DNA from 2 places in the Alteromonas stellipolaris genome. Region 2 is predicted to be linked to the other one. Evidence: predicted binding sites of a transcription regulator. Region 2 holds the regulator's gene; the other holds the start of a gene.

Region 1 (7,109 bases), 470 kb from region 2:
CCGCAAACCTAAGTTGGCGTTTAACAACAATGCTGACAGAAAGTGCCACTTTGGCAGTCACTAAACATGCTAGCAAGGAATTGAAAGACAAGTATCTCGCTAAACTCATCAGCGGTGAGTGGACAGGTACGATGAACTTAACCGAACCTCATGCAGGTACCGACCTTAGCTTGCTCAGCACTAAGGCTGAACCGCAAGGTGACGGAAGCTATAAAGTAACAGGTAATAAAATCTTTATTACTGCTGGCGATCAAGACTGGAGCAGCAATGTTATTCACTTGGTACTCGCTCGCTTGCCAGATGCGCCAAAAGGTGTAAAAGGCATTAGCTTGTTTTTAGTGCCTAAATTAATGCTTGATGAAAATAACGAGCCAAGCACTGCAAACTCTTTATCTGTGGGCAGCATTGAACACAAGATGGGTATTAAAGCGAGCCCAACCTGTGTGATGAACTTTGATGACGCGACAGGCTGGTTAGTGGGTGAAGAAAACCAAGGCTTAGCCTGCATGTTCACCATGATGAACGACGCGCGCTTCCAAGTGGGTTTACAAGGCTTAGGCGCTGCCGAAGCCTCTTACCAAGGTGCGTTAACGTATGCCCGTGAGCGCGTTCAATCTCGTGCGCCTCAAGGTATTCAGAATCCTGATGGCAAAGCCGATCCTATTGTATTTCAGCCTGATGTAGCCCGCATGCTACTTACGCAAAAATCACAAATTGAAGGTAGCCGCGCACTGTCTTTGCTATACGCAAAGTTCATGGATATCGAAAAATTAGGCACTGACGAAGAAAAAGAAAATGCAGATAAAGTGCTGCAGTTTCTTACGCCAATCTGCAAAGCCTACATGACAGATATGGGCCTTGAAACTACCAGCATTGGGGTGCAAGTTTTTGGTGGTCATGGATTTATCCGTGAGTGGGGCATGGAGCAATTGATGCGTGATGTTCGTATCGCCATGTTGTATGAAGGCACCAACGGTATTCAGGCATTAGATTTAATTGGTCGTAAGTTAACCCGTGATGGCGGGCAAATGATGGAAGCCACTTACCAAGCTTTTGCTGAGCTAGTTGCTGATATTAGCGATGCTGAAAGTAAAGGGCTAGCGCAGGGCTTACTTGACGATTGGCGCGCATCATCAGCTGACTGTCTAGGTATGGATGGCACTACAGCAGCTGCGGCAGCAGCAGATTATTTAGCCTATTCTGCCTACTCGCTAATTGGTGTGCTGTGGTACAGCATGGCAGATAAAGCGGCGAGTACCGACAACGCTGTGCTAGCTTCTTCTAAGCAGAAGACCCGTGATTTCTACATGCAACGTATATTGCCTCGTCGCAATGCGCACAAGCAAGCATACTCAGCAGGCTACGAAAGCACGCTGGCCGTATCCGGCAGTGAGTTTGATTACATTTAATCAAGCAAGTTAAACTAAAAAACCGCCTGTATAGGCGGTTTTTTTATTCATATTGATACAATACATAACAGCTGGTAGCTAAACGTAACTACTTATTAGCAACCAGACTTTCTGCAAACGTATCGTTAAACCAATCTTCAATCATGTTCTTTTCGTAAACCAGATTATCGCTGGGTAACCTACGATTAACGGTATTCATGAACATCATATCTTTAATCTTAACCTCTTCGCTTTTAAGCACTGTGCTGTCACCGCCTGTAAGTACATATGAGAATGACATTCTAGGAATGTCTATTTCTTTAATGATCCTGACATCGGTAGCAGACTGCCCCATACCAACAAAAGATGCAGGCCAAACCTGACCGGCTAAATCTAAATCAGTGACGGTAATTGACAGCTTCTGATCTTCGGGAAGTTTTTCTGCGAGTTCAGTAAAAAACTCATCGAGCTCTTTAAAAGTGCGTTCTCTAAAGCGAGTTCGAGATTCATTCGATGGCTTAACATCTCGGTAAGACTTTGGTTCTTCCCAGGTTACATCTACCTGTGCTGCTTGCAATACACCAGATAAACCCACGCTGGCGAGCAAGAGCGCAGATAAACTCGTTAACTTAGCTATTTTCATGTAACCCCCTACCTCATTTCTAAAAACCCGGTATTAGTCAGCGACAAAAAACTGAGTAAGCGGGTAACGGCGCTTAGTGAAGCATGGCTTCAACTTATAGCAATGTTACTACTTTTATCACAACTATATGCTCAATAATAGCACAGGTAGCTGAACGTAAAGTGAACGACTTTATCTATATACAGGGTAACAGTATGGAAAGATTAGTAGGCATAACGGAAGAAACAAAAGAAAAACTAAGATAAGAAACAGCAGCTTTAGCGCCAATTATTTATCGGGCTCCAGTAGCTATTTATCGGGCTCCAGTAGCGTAGATTGCTCTATCATTGCGCACAACTGCTGGCGCTTGCCGCGGCTAAAATTAGGGTTTATATCGGTGGTTTCGCAATAAGCGATATGAAAGCGCATGACCGTTGAACGACTTGCCAGAATTCTTCGAAGGTAGTTTGCTTCGAATTCTTTTAAGGGCGCAAGCTGCGCCGCCGCCTGATCTCTCAACGCATCCAGCTCTCTTTGTTCAGGTAACTCAGAAATAGAAGTAAACCAACCTGAAACGGTACTTTGTATATCTGAAAAAAAGTACTGAACAAAAGGCGATCGTAGCACTATCACCAATAATACAATTTCAGCACAGATTACAAAGAAACGAAGCATTTAAAATTATTCCACTACTATACTTAATTCAAACAACGCAGCTATCGTTAGTTATTTTCAACAAAAATTTTCGTCAAAAAAATCAAAAGGATAATTACTTGTATAATTTTCATTCGGTATTAAAACTATTATCGCCATAGTAGTCAACTAGCATTAAGTAAAGATAGATTGATAAAATATAATTTCTGAACTTTCAGTATTGACTGAAAGATAAATAAAGATGATCATTAGCCCTATCATTGATCTATGTTAAACACGCTGAATTTTCAGCTGTTATAATGCGCCGCGCAATACAAGAAGTTGGCTAAGGTTTTGAAAAAATGAACGAACAAATTCCAGTTAAAAACGTTACTCCAGTTAAGGTGCACAAACCCGCATCAACCACTGAAGGGAAGCGATACGACTCGCGTAGTCGTATTTATGTTCGTGCGGTTAAAGGCCCTCTTGAAACATTCAGACGTTTTTTCGGTTTGTTTTTTCTCGCCATCTTCGCCGCTATTCCTTGGATAAGATTTAATGGCCAGCAGGCAGTGCTACTCGATATTGTAGAGCAGCGCTTTTCTATCTTTGGGTTAACGTTATGGCCGCAAGATTTAACCTTGCTTGCCTATATCTTCATCGTGGGCGCATTCGCGCTGTTTTTCGTGACGACCTTTGCAGGTAGGGTGTGGTGCGGCTTCATGTGCCCTCAAACTACTTGGGTATATATCTACACTTGGTTTGAAGAGAAGATAGAAGGCCCTAGAAATAAACGTATTAAGCTAGACGCACGAAACATGGATGCGGATAAGTTTATTCGCAAAACCCTCAAACATACGGCTTGGGTGGCGGTTGCCCTACTTACCGCACTCACCTTTGTGGGGTATTTCACCCCAATCGGCGCGCTCTTTATTGACTTTTTCACCTTTAATACAGGTTTCTGGGCCGCGTTTTCTGTGGTCTTTTTTGCAGTGTGTACATATGCCAATGCGGGTTACATGCGAGAAATTATGTGTACTCATATTTGTCCTTATGCCCGTTTCCAATCGGCCATGTTCGACAAAGACACCTTTACTGTCTCTTACGATGCTAAACGAGGCGAACAGCGAGGCCCTCGCCCTCGTAAACTTAGCCATGAACAGGTACACGAAAAAGGCTTAGGCGACTGTATTGACTGTAACCTCTGTGTGCAGGTTTGCCCCACCGGCATCGATATTCGAAACGGTTTGCAATATGAGTGCATTAACTGCGGTGCGTGTGTAGATGCCTGTAACGGTGTAATGGATAAAATGGGTTATCCCAAAGGGCTTATAAGCTTCACGTCGGAAGAAGAGCTGGCGGGGGGTAAAACACACATCGTGCGACCTAAGCTGATTGGCTACCTCATCGTGCTTATTGTCATGACAGGGTTATTGGTTGCTGATATTGTGACCCGGGTTCCTCTTGAAATTGATATTATTCGCGATCGTAACTCATTATATCGTGAAACAAATGAAGGGTTAATTGAGAACGTTTATACCGTTAAAGTATTGAACAAATCTCAGCAAACTCATACCTATACCATTTCGGTACAAGGGCTGCCTGAATACACCTTTATTGGCAACAAAGAAGTGACTGTGCAAGGTGGTGAGGTTTATAGCACACCGATTTCGGTTGCAACCGACCCGTATAATCTGGAAGATGTGGTAACAGACATTCAATTCACCGTTACCACTACCACCGATTCAGGTGAAAACGTTACGGTTAATGAGCCAACCAAATTCCTTTATCGATGAAAGACTTTTCGTTTTCTGGATTAGATCCAGACACTATATTAGATGCCCTGGAAACTCAGGGCATTTTTCTTCAAAGCGGCTTACTTGCTCTCAATAGTTATGAGAACCGGGTTTACCAATTTCAAGCCGATGATAACAAACGTTACGTGGTTAAGTTTTATCGCCCTGCCCGTTGGACAGACGCGCAAATCTTGGAAGAACATAACTTTGCCCAAGAACTTGCCAATAGCGAAATTCCGGTTGTTGCGCCCTTAGCGCTAAACGGAAAAACCCTTCACCACCATGGCGATTATCGCTTTACGGTTTTCCCCTCGGTAGGCGGGCGCCAGTTTGAGAACGATAATTTAGACCAGCTTGAATGGATGGGCCGCTTTATTGGCCGTATTCACCGCGTATCTCAAGCGAAAACCTTTAAACAACGCCCCGATATCGATACGCAAAGCTATTTAGATGAACCTAGACAAGTTTTAGAAAATAGCACCTTGCTTCCCGATCATCTAAAAACAGCATTTTTTGCTATTTTGAACCCCGTGATAACCGCGGCTTCTTCGGCTTATAAAACCACCGACGTTATTCGATTGCACGGCGATTGCCATCCAGGAAATATTCTATGGCGTGATGGCCCTACTTTTGTTGATTTAGATGATTGTCGGATGGGCCCTGCTATCCAAGATTTATGGATGATGTTAAGTGGCGACAGACAGCAACAACTATTACAACTTGATACGCTAATTGAAGCCTATGAAGAATTCCAGCCATTTAATACTAATCAGCTTGCGCTAATAGAACCCCTACGCGCCATGCGAATGGTACACTATATGGCATGGCTGTCTCGCCGCTGGGAAGATCCAGCCTTCCCTCGCGCCTTCCCATGGTTTGCCGACGATAAATACTGGGAAGGTCAAATTCTTGCGTTAAAGGAACAACTTTCTGCCATGCAGGAACCGCCTCTAAAACTCGGGTATTAGCTGGCAAAACCTGAACACACTCGCTATTTATTAGGCACTTAAGCTATACTCCTTCGCGCTTAGGTGCCCATCTATGGGTTAAACGGGAAATCAGTGAAATCTGATGCTGCCCCCGCAACGGTAAACTCAGTGTGAACACACACATTCTCCTTATTACGCCACTGTGTCATCGCTATTAATGGCGCGACATGGGAAGGCAGAGAAACCATACACAGTATTGGTGAGTGAGCCCGGATACCGGCCTAGCTTCACGGCAGTTATTCTGCTTACATTCACCCTTGTACTCGGGCGGAGTACATAGCGAGAAATACAATGAAATTTCAAACACATTTTACCTGCACTGCAGTTTACGCTGCCGTGGCTACACTGCTTTCTGCACCTGTTTTAGCGCAAACTCCTGAAACAATAGAAACACTCACCGTTACTGGCACCCGTTTACCTGTACAAATAGCTAAGCTGCCTGCATCGTTAAGCGTATTAACCGAGCAAGATATTCAAGCCTCAGGCGCAGTACAACTTACCGATTTAATTCGCGGCCTACCTGGCGTAAGCCTTTCCCAATCAGGTAGCCCAGGCGGCCTTACCGAAGTTCGTGTTCGAGGCAGCGAAAGTAACCACTTACTCGTGCTTATTGATGGCGTAGTGTCTAACGATATTGGCCAAGGAAGCTTGATAGACTTGGCCCACTTAACCTCGGCGAACGTGGCACGTATAGAGCTACTACGTGGCCCGCAAAGTGCCTTATGGGGCAGTGGTGCAATTGGTGGCGTATTGAGTATCACCACCAAAGCCGGTGAAGGAGCCAGTGCAAAACCTAGCGTTAATTTAACTGCTGGAATCGGCACACAAGGTACTTACCAAGGCAGCATTAATGCCGCCACCCAAAATGGCGATGTGGCTGTGCGCACCTATGCCAGTTACCTAAAAACAGATGGCGATAACATTTCGCGGGTGGGTAATGAAGATGACGGTTATGACAACATGACCGCAGGCATCAACGTTGATTACGCATTGGCTGATGCACACACATTAAGTGCTAAATTTCGCAGCACCCAATACGAAAATGATTACGATGGTACTGATTATGTAACGACTGGCCTGCCAGCTGATGCCGACAATGTGACTGATGGTAGCCAACTTAGTACTAAACTAGCTTGGCGCTACGCGCCAGATGCATCGGCCTATGCGTCTACCGTGTCTTTCGATTACCGAAAAGACGACAATGACAATACCACATCAGGTGCCGATGCAGGTGGCACCACGGGTGAGCGCTTAGCCCTAAATTGGACAAGTTTTTACAACTTTGATAACTGGCAAGTAGCGGGTGGTGCTGAATACTTACAACGTTTGTTTGAACAACGTGGCCCTATTGTATTTGGCGATCCGAATCAAAAGCAGCACGACAATACGACCAGCTTATTTGGTGAGGCCACTGGAGATATCGTAGATAATGTCTTCGCAACGTTGAGCGCACGGTTCGACAACAACAGTGAATTTGATGACGCCGTTAGTTATCGCGCGGGCCTAACATGGCAAGTATCAAAAACCTATGCGCTATTTTCAAGCTACGGCAAGGCGATTAAAACCCCAACCTTCACTGAACGATTTGGCTTTTTCCCCGACAGCTTTATTGGCAACCCCGACTTAATCCCTGAAGAGAGTGAAGAATGGGAAGTTGGCGTAAAAGCGAATTGGAATTCGG
Region 2 (7,109 bases):
GCATAGTGGTACAAATTGGCTTGGTATTGTTATTCGCCCCAGGTGTTTATTTATGGATGGCGACCTCATTTTCACTGATGCTAGTTGCCGATAAATCGTTAACGCCGCTACGCGCTATTATCTTATCGTGCCGTGTATTTAATGCATACTGGGCACCATTAACCGGCGTTTTTGCTGTCTTCATTATATTATTTATCACAGTTCCGTTAACGTTAGGCTTGTCTCTTGTATGGGTTCTACCCCTGTATTTCAGTATGCTAGGTTTGTTGTATGAAGAGATGATTGGTGAAGAGGGCGAACCAACACCAAGCCACACTGTTCAAAATAAAACGAATGAGTCGAGTTTCGATGCATAAACGGGAAACCCTAAAAATTGTTTTAATTACTATTGCTGTACTAGCAGTCATAGTCATTAACGCGCTGATACTAACTAAGCGCGAACCCGATATTTTAGACATTCCTGAAACACCTGAAGCGACTAAGCCTGTTCCCGATTTTTCTGCTTACACCGACGTTAAAGAAAAGAAGACGGCCTTTTTTGATTATTTACGCCCTGAAGTTGAAAAACAAAATGCGTATTTACTTACCCTTAGACACTATATACAAACCTTGTATCGTAAGGCTTTAAACGAAGAGCCGCTAACCGATGATGATATTAGCCGCCTCGAATGGCTACAAACTGAATACCGGGTAAAGGCGGAACAACCACTAACATCTCGCTTGCTTGCATTGCTACATAAAATTGATATTTTGCCTGCTGAACTAGTGCTGGTCCAAGCAGCGAATGAATCAGCATGGGGCACCAGTCGTTTTGCCAGAAAAGGCTATAACTTCTTTGGCATTTGGTGTTTTGTGAAAGGCTGTGGCTTTGTACCAGGTAAACGAAATGCCGGCGCAACGCACGAGGTTGCCAAGTTTTCTAGTCTTTCTCGTGCTACCTATACTTATATGCGTAATCTTAATAGACACGATGCCTACACCGATTTACGAGAAATTAGAGAGCGATTGAGGGCAAATCAAATCCCCATTACTGGCGTAGCCCTGGCAGAGGGGTTAATGAACTACTCTGAGCGTGGCGCGGCCTATGTAGACGAATTACAAACCATGATCCGGTTTAACCAGGAGTTCTTAACTGAATGAAACGTATAGCTAGCGCGCTGATTGGCGCCTTACTCACCACAAGTGTTGCTGCCGAAATGGTGAATGTAGAATACAGCCGTTTTTATAGTCATGTGAAAAAACTGGATAACGAAGATACTCAAGCATTGCAGTTCGCTTTTGGATTTTTGCGTGTTGGTGAAGGGCGCTTATGTGAAATCAATAATGCGGAAATAGTGACGGACAAACAAACTATTCCATTAGTAGTTAGCGATGAGTATCGATTTACTGTACCTACCGAAAAAGCATTAAAATTAGCAAATGCATACGTGCGAATAGATTTAACGGAAGCGGCTAATGTGTGTGATATGTCGGTGCAATTAGAAACAAAAAGCAGCTATCTAACCGCCAGTTATACAAAAGAAGAGCTGAATTTTATTTATGGCCAATATGAGGCTTTTTTTAATGAAATGGGCAGCTTTTTATCGTTCTTAATGCCAACGGTGAAAGGGTTGATGCTGCAATTTGATGATAAAAATCTGGATTATATTACCCCAGAAGGCCTGCATATTAATAACGGCATACTCCACTTAGAACAAAGTGAAATTAACGAAAATAAAGGGCTCACCTTACCGAGAGCCCCACTTCGTGTTACCGCGATGGCATCAAGCTAATAGCTGATACTTAATTTGCTCAGCAATGCGGGTGATAGTTTGTTCACCCTTTTCACATAGCTCTTGTGCACGGTGAAATTCCATAATACCCACGTCGGTGAGTTGGGGTTCGATAAGAATATCTGGCGGATCGCCCGCCAAACGTGAACGTGTCACCCTTGCTTGTAGTATCTCAAGCGAACTACTCATCACACTTAAAATTCCTGGAGGGTTGCCTCTAGGGACTTTATTTGGCGGCGGCGAAATCGTTTCTTCTATGGCTTCAATAGCGTCGCTAGCAATACCTTCGTTTTGCTCGCTATGTTTACTATCGGTTTCACTCTCTTCTTTTTCTTTACTATCAGGTGAGAACCACTGCTTAAGCACGTTTTGGCTTTTAGTGAAGAAGTCTTCAGTTTTTCTTTGATTCTCTTCGTGATCTAGTCGTAATTTCTCAAGCCTAAGGGGCCTGAAATCAGCATTGAGGTTCACGGCAATAACAAAATCGGCACCAAGCTGGCGACAAAGGTTAACTGGCACCGGATTAACTACCGCTCCATCTACTAACCAACGATCGCCATGGGCTACAGGGGCAAATAGAGCAGGAATAGCACACGAAGCTTGAATGGTATTGCCAATCTCGCCGGAACTAAACACTACCTCACGACCTGTGTACAAATCGGTAGCCACTGAAGCAAACGGCTTTTCCATTGCTTCGTAGGTTGGGGCACAAAATTCGCTGGCAAGTTTATCAAACACTTTTTGCCCGCTGGCAATGCCGCCTCTACGTAAACCAACGCCCATCAGAGCAAGCACCTGCCAATCTGACAAAGAACAAGACCACTCTTTAAGGCCTTCTAATTTGCCACTGGCATAGGCAGCACCAACATAGGCACCGATAGAGCAACCTGCCACCACGTCAATTTTAATACCCAGCTTTTCTAATGCTTGAATAATACCAATGTGGGTCCAACCTCTTGCAGCACCCGCACCTAATGCTAGACCAATTTTCATTTAGTTTGATTCCATCAAATTGATAACTTGAACCGTGTCGTCAGTAGGATCACTGGGTGACTCGAAGCTGGGCGGATCGAAACCAATATCACCATCTTCCACTGGACCGTTCTGTGTAGAGATGCTTTTAAAGTCGTGCAAATTCTTGTCGACCAAATGTGACGGCGCCACATTTTGAAGCGCACTGAACATTGACTCAATACGCCCAGGGAAACGGCGATCCCAATCTTGTAGCATGGCCTTTACGTTCTGACGCTGCAAATTCTCTTGAGACCCGCACAAGTTGCAAGGAATAATAGGAAATTCTACGGCATCAGAATAACGCTGAATGTCTTTTTCAGTGCAATAAGCAAGGGGCCTGATCACAATATGCTCACCATTATCGCTAACCAGCTTTGGTGGCATTGATTTAAGCTTACCGCCATGGAACATGTTTAAAAAGAACGTTTCTAGCATGTCGTCACGGTGATGGCCAAGGGCAATTTTAGTTGCACCTAACTTTTTGGCCGTGCTGTATAAAATACCGCGACGTAATCGAGAACAAAGTGAGCACGTGGTTTTACCTTCAGGCACTTTATCCATAACAATAGAGTAGGTGTCTTCTTCTACAATTTTGTACTCTACACCTACACTTTCAAGGTATTCAGGAAGTACGTGCTCTGGAAATCCTGGCTGCTTTTGATCAAGGTTAACCGCAATAATGTCAAAATTAATTGGCGCAATGCGCTTTAAAAACATAAGAATATCAAGCATAGCGTAACTGTCTTTGCCGCCAGACAAGCACACCATTACTTTATCGTTGTTTTCAATCATGCCGAAATCAGCAATCGCTTTGCCTACATTTCGACGAAGTCGTTTTTGTAGCTTGTTAAAGCTGTATTTTTGTTTGTTTTGAGACGCGGTTAACGGAGCGTCCGCACGGTTTGTGCCTGCACTGGTCATATCAATAGCTTGGTTACTGCGAAAAAAGCTATTATACAGTAATGAAATAAAATTGAATGTGCGAGGTTAAGATTTTTTGTATCTTGTTGGCACTCGCTGCGAACAAATGCGGCTATAACCCGATAGTGGTTAAGGCTATAAAGCTGCGCTAGCAAACCGCGCCAACAGGCTGTGTTCGAACGTGTTAGAACTAACGTGAAAGAGGCGAAATAAAACCGTCTGGTTTTATTGCCAGTACATCACACACCAGTTCATCTATAACATGTTCAGCAGTGTTACCTATAAGGGCCGCAGAAATACCTACTCGACCAACCGTACCTATGATCACAAGTTCTGCATCTATATCTTTGGCTATTCTTGGAATGACTTTTTCAGGTAGGCCTTCTTTAACGTAACAGCGCTCGCTATCAATAGCATACTTTTCGCTGTGTTTGTTCATCTCAAGTTCGTGATGGTGCTTTACGGCGTTGTTGTACGTATCGGGGTCGAATTCAGGAACTTCAATCGCGATGTTAAGCGGTGTAGCAGGATAGCTGTTAACCAGATTTACGTTGCCACTGAGTAGCGCGGCATAATCGTTAGCAATAACGGTGATTTTGTCGTTAAGTAGCGCATGTTCGTCGTCTTCACTACCTACATTTACCGCGGCAATAATTTCACCATTGTCAGGCCATTCATGATCTTTAACTAATAATACGGGGGAGGGGCACTTTCTAAGTAGGTGCCAGTCTGTTGGAGTGAAAATAACAGAAGCTAAATCGTCATGGCGTTTGGTTGCTTTAACAACCAAGTCTATATTGTTATCTATTACGTAATGCACGACAGCTTCAAAGGCGCGGTTGTTCCATTCAACAACAATATCGGTTTTTTCAAACCCTAAATCACTAAGGGTTTTACGTAACCAACCCGCATGTTCTTTGGTAACCGCATCGCGCATTGCTTCGCGATCATCAGGGCTGAGCATGGTAGTCATATCATAAGATAAATCGTAAACCACCAGCATAGCGGTGACAGAAGCCCCTGTCTTTTTGGCAAGTTCGTATGCACGGCTAAGCGCAGGTTGAGTATCACTATCGGCTTCAATGACCGCTAAAATACGTTCATACTTAATCATAACCCCTCCAAACATTTTTAGAATTTTGGTTGCTACAATTTAAGTGTAATACCTATTTGCTATTACGTAACTTGTTTTAGATCAAAAGCTTTAAAGATTAGCTATTACAGGCAATATTAGGTGCAACCACAGACGTTAAACGTTGCGACATCTCATCAAAATCTAAAATAGTAATGAGTTTACCGTCCACCTGAATAATATTTTCTTTTTGAAAACGGCTTAGTAGGCGGCTAATGGTTTCAATAGTTAAACCAAGGTAGTTTCCAATTTCATTTCGCGTCATCGTAAGGTGAAATTCTTTGTTTGAAAATCCACGCTCTTCGAAACGTTGAGAAAGCTGTGAGAGGAAATACAATAAACGTTCTTCTGCTGAGCGCTTGTTAAGCAACATCATGAGATCATGATCTTGTTTAATTTCTGCACTCATAAAACTCATTATTTGATGTCTTAACTTGGGGAATTGAACTGACATCTCATCTAACGTTTCGTAGGGCAATTCGCACACCATCGCAGTTTCTAATGCCTGAGCATAACTTTGATGCTTGTTTTCCCGTAAGGCGTCAAAGCCGATAATATCGCCAGGAAAGTGAAAACCTGTAATCTGCTCTTCACCATCTGAATTGGTGACGAAAGACTTAAAAGAGCCTGTGCGGACTGCGTAAAGAGAGTTAAATGTATCTCCTGACTTTACCAGTAAGTCGCTCTTGTGGAGAGGTTTCTTTCGCTCAATAATATCATCTAAAGATTCAATTTCAGTCTTGTTTAGCGCAACGGGCAAACACAAATGGCTGAAACTGCAATTTTGACAATGAATTGAGAATTGGCTTCCTTTGCTCATAGGTTCAAACTATAAATAGTGTCGACTTACTATAATCTTACTCTTTTGTTTATGAAATTGCTGCATAAATTAAAAAGAGCGCGTAAATAGCCAATATTCCTGAAAAGCATTGCCTTACCACGTGGTGCCTAAAACCGGCTATAAGGTACTGACTACCCGCGCTTGCTGCTAGCAAGGTGGGCAGGGTACCTAATCCAAAAAATAGCATAATAGCTGCGCCATCAACGGCCGAACCTGAAGCTAACGACCATGTCAGTGTTGAATAAACTAATCCGCAGGGAAGCCAGCCCCATATAAAACCGTAAGGCAGCGCATAGGCTGGACTTTTGAACGGAAGAAAGCGTTTAGATAGGGGCTGAATGGCTTTAAATAATCCGCGTCCCATTGCTTCAATGTAATTTATGCCCTGCCACCACTTACCCAAGTAACAGGCTAAAAGCAGCAGCATAATGCCACTAATCAAAGACAAAACAGGTTTAGCGATAGGTACAAATTCGGTGGCCATTTGGCCAACAGCGCCTGTAATAGCGCCGGCTAGGGTGTAGCTGATTATACGACCAAAATTATAAGCAAGAGTGTAAGGCAAAGCGGCTTCATTACTTGGTGTTACTGTACGAAGTGCAGCAACAATGCCGCCGCACATGCCTACGCAATGCACACCGCCCGCAATACCAATGAAAAAGGCAGAGAATATATTAATCTCTGTCATCAGTTTCTTTGCGTTGTTGCAACTGCTTACGTTGCTCGGCTAGTTTCTTTTCATCACCTGACAAATCATCATCAAACAAAATGCTATAGCCCTGTCGGTCGAGATCTTCAAACTGGTTAGTTTTCACTGCCCAGAAAAAGATAACCAGCGCCAACGCAACAATGATGATAGCGATGGGAATTAATACGTAAATGATGCTCATATTATTTACTTAATAACCTAGTTGAATTGGTGACCACAATAATACTACTGAGCGACATGCCAACCACGGCCATCCAGGGAGAGAGTAACCCCGATACCGCAAAGGGGAGAATAATAATATTGTAACCTACCGACCATGCGATGTTTTGCTGAATTTTACGCTTTGCTTGTTGGGCCACTAAAAATAAGGTGGGTACCGACAGCAGGCTGTCTCCTAGCAAAATAACATCGGCAGCTGTTTTCGCTACATCGGTGGCATTTCCTACGGCAACTGCCACATCAGCGCTAGCAAGAACAGGGGCATCATTTATACCGTCGCCCATCATCATGACTTTGCGACCTTGCTTTTGCAAAGTATGCACTTGAGAATACTTTTGCTCTGGCGACAAGCCACCTTTTGCTATGTTAATCGGTAAGCCTGCAGTAAGTGTATCAACGTTTGTCTGAGTATCGCCACTTAGTACCACGAGTTGATGTTCATCCAATGCGGTGAGCGTGGCTAAGGCATCTTGACGCAAACTATCATTTACGCAGAACGCG

What was found. Region 2 encodes FNR, which switches genes on or off when oxygen is low (the NO sensors DNR and NnrR bind a similar motif). Its sites were predicted from a motif close to TTGATCTAGATCAA; they were not measured.
Region 1: ccoG (cytochrome c oxidase accessory protein CcoG) is a predicted target of FNR. The motif match lies at 2,925-2,938, and genes of this name have one in related genera.

The regions. Positions count from the first base shown of each region.
Region 1 is NZ_CP013926.1:819,874-826,982, reverse strand. Features, by position in the region: gene AVL57_RS03395 (acyl-CoA dehydrogenase family protein) at 1-1,409, shown strand, start outside; gene AVL57_RS03390 (DUF3016 domain-containing protein) at 1,498-2,031, opposite strand; gene AVL57_RS03385 (hypothetical protein) at 2,320-2,685, opposite strand; gene ccoG (cytochrome c oxidase accessory protein CcoG) at 3,006-4,439, shown strand; gene AVL57_RS03375 (serine/threonine protein kinase) at 4,436-5,407, shown strand; cobalamin riboswitch at 5,452-5,667, shown strand; gene AVL57_RS03370 (TonB-dependent receptor plug domain-containing protein) at 5,720-7,109, shown strand, end outside.
Region 2 is NZ_CP013926.1:1,286,863-1,293,971, reverse strand. Features, by position in the region: gene AVL57_RS05280 (stress protein) at 1-356, shown strand, start outside; gene AVL57_RS05275 (glucosaminidase domain-containing protein) at 349-1,140, shown strand; gene AVL57_RS05270 (DUF2987 domain-containing protein) at 1,137-1,772, shown strand; gene AVL57_RS05265 (patatin-like phospholipase family protein) at 1,764-2,765, opposite strand; gene ttcA (tRNA 2-thiocytidine(32) synthetase TtcA) at 2,766-3,707, opposite strand; gene uspE (universal stress protein UspE) at 3,898-4,821, opposite strand; gene fnr (fumarate/nitrate reduction transcriptional regulator Fnr) at 4,919-5,659, opposite strand; gene AVL57_RS05245 (sulfite exporter TauE/SafE family protein) at 5,709-6,368, opposite strand; gene ccoS (cbb3-type cytochrome oxidase assembly protein CcoS) at 6,355-6,570, opposite strand; gene AVL57_RS05235 (heavy metal translocating P-type ATPase) at 6,572-7,109, opposite strand, start outside.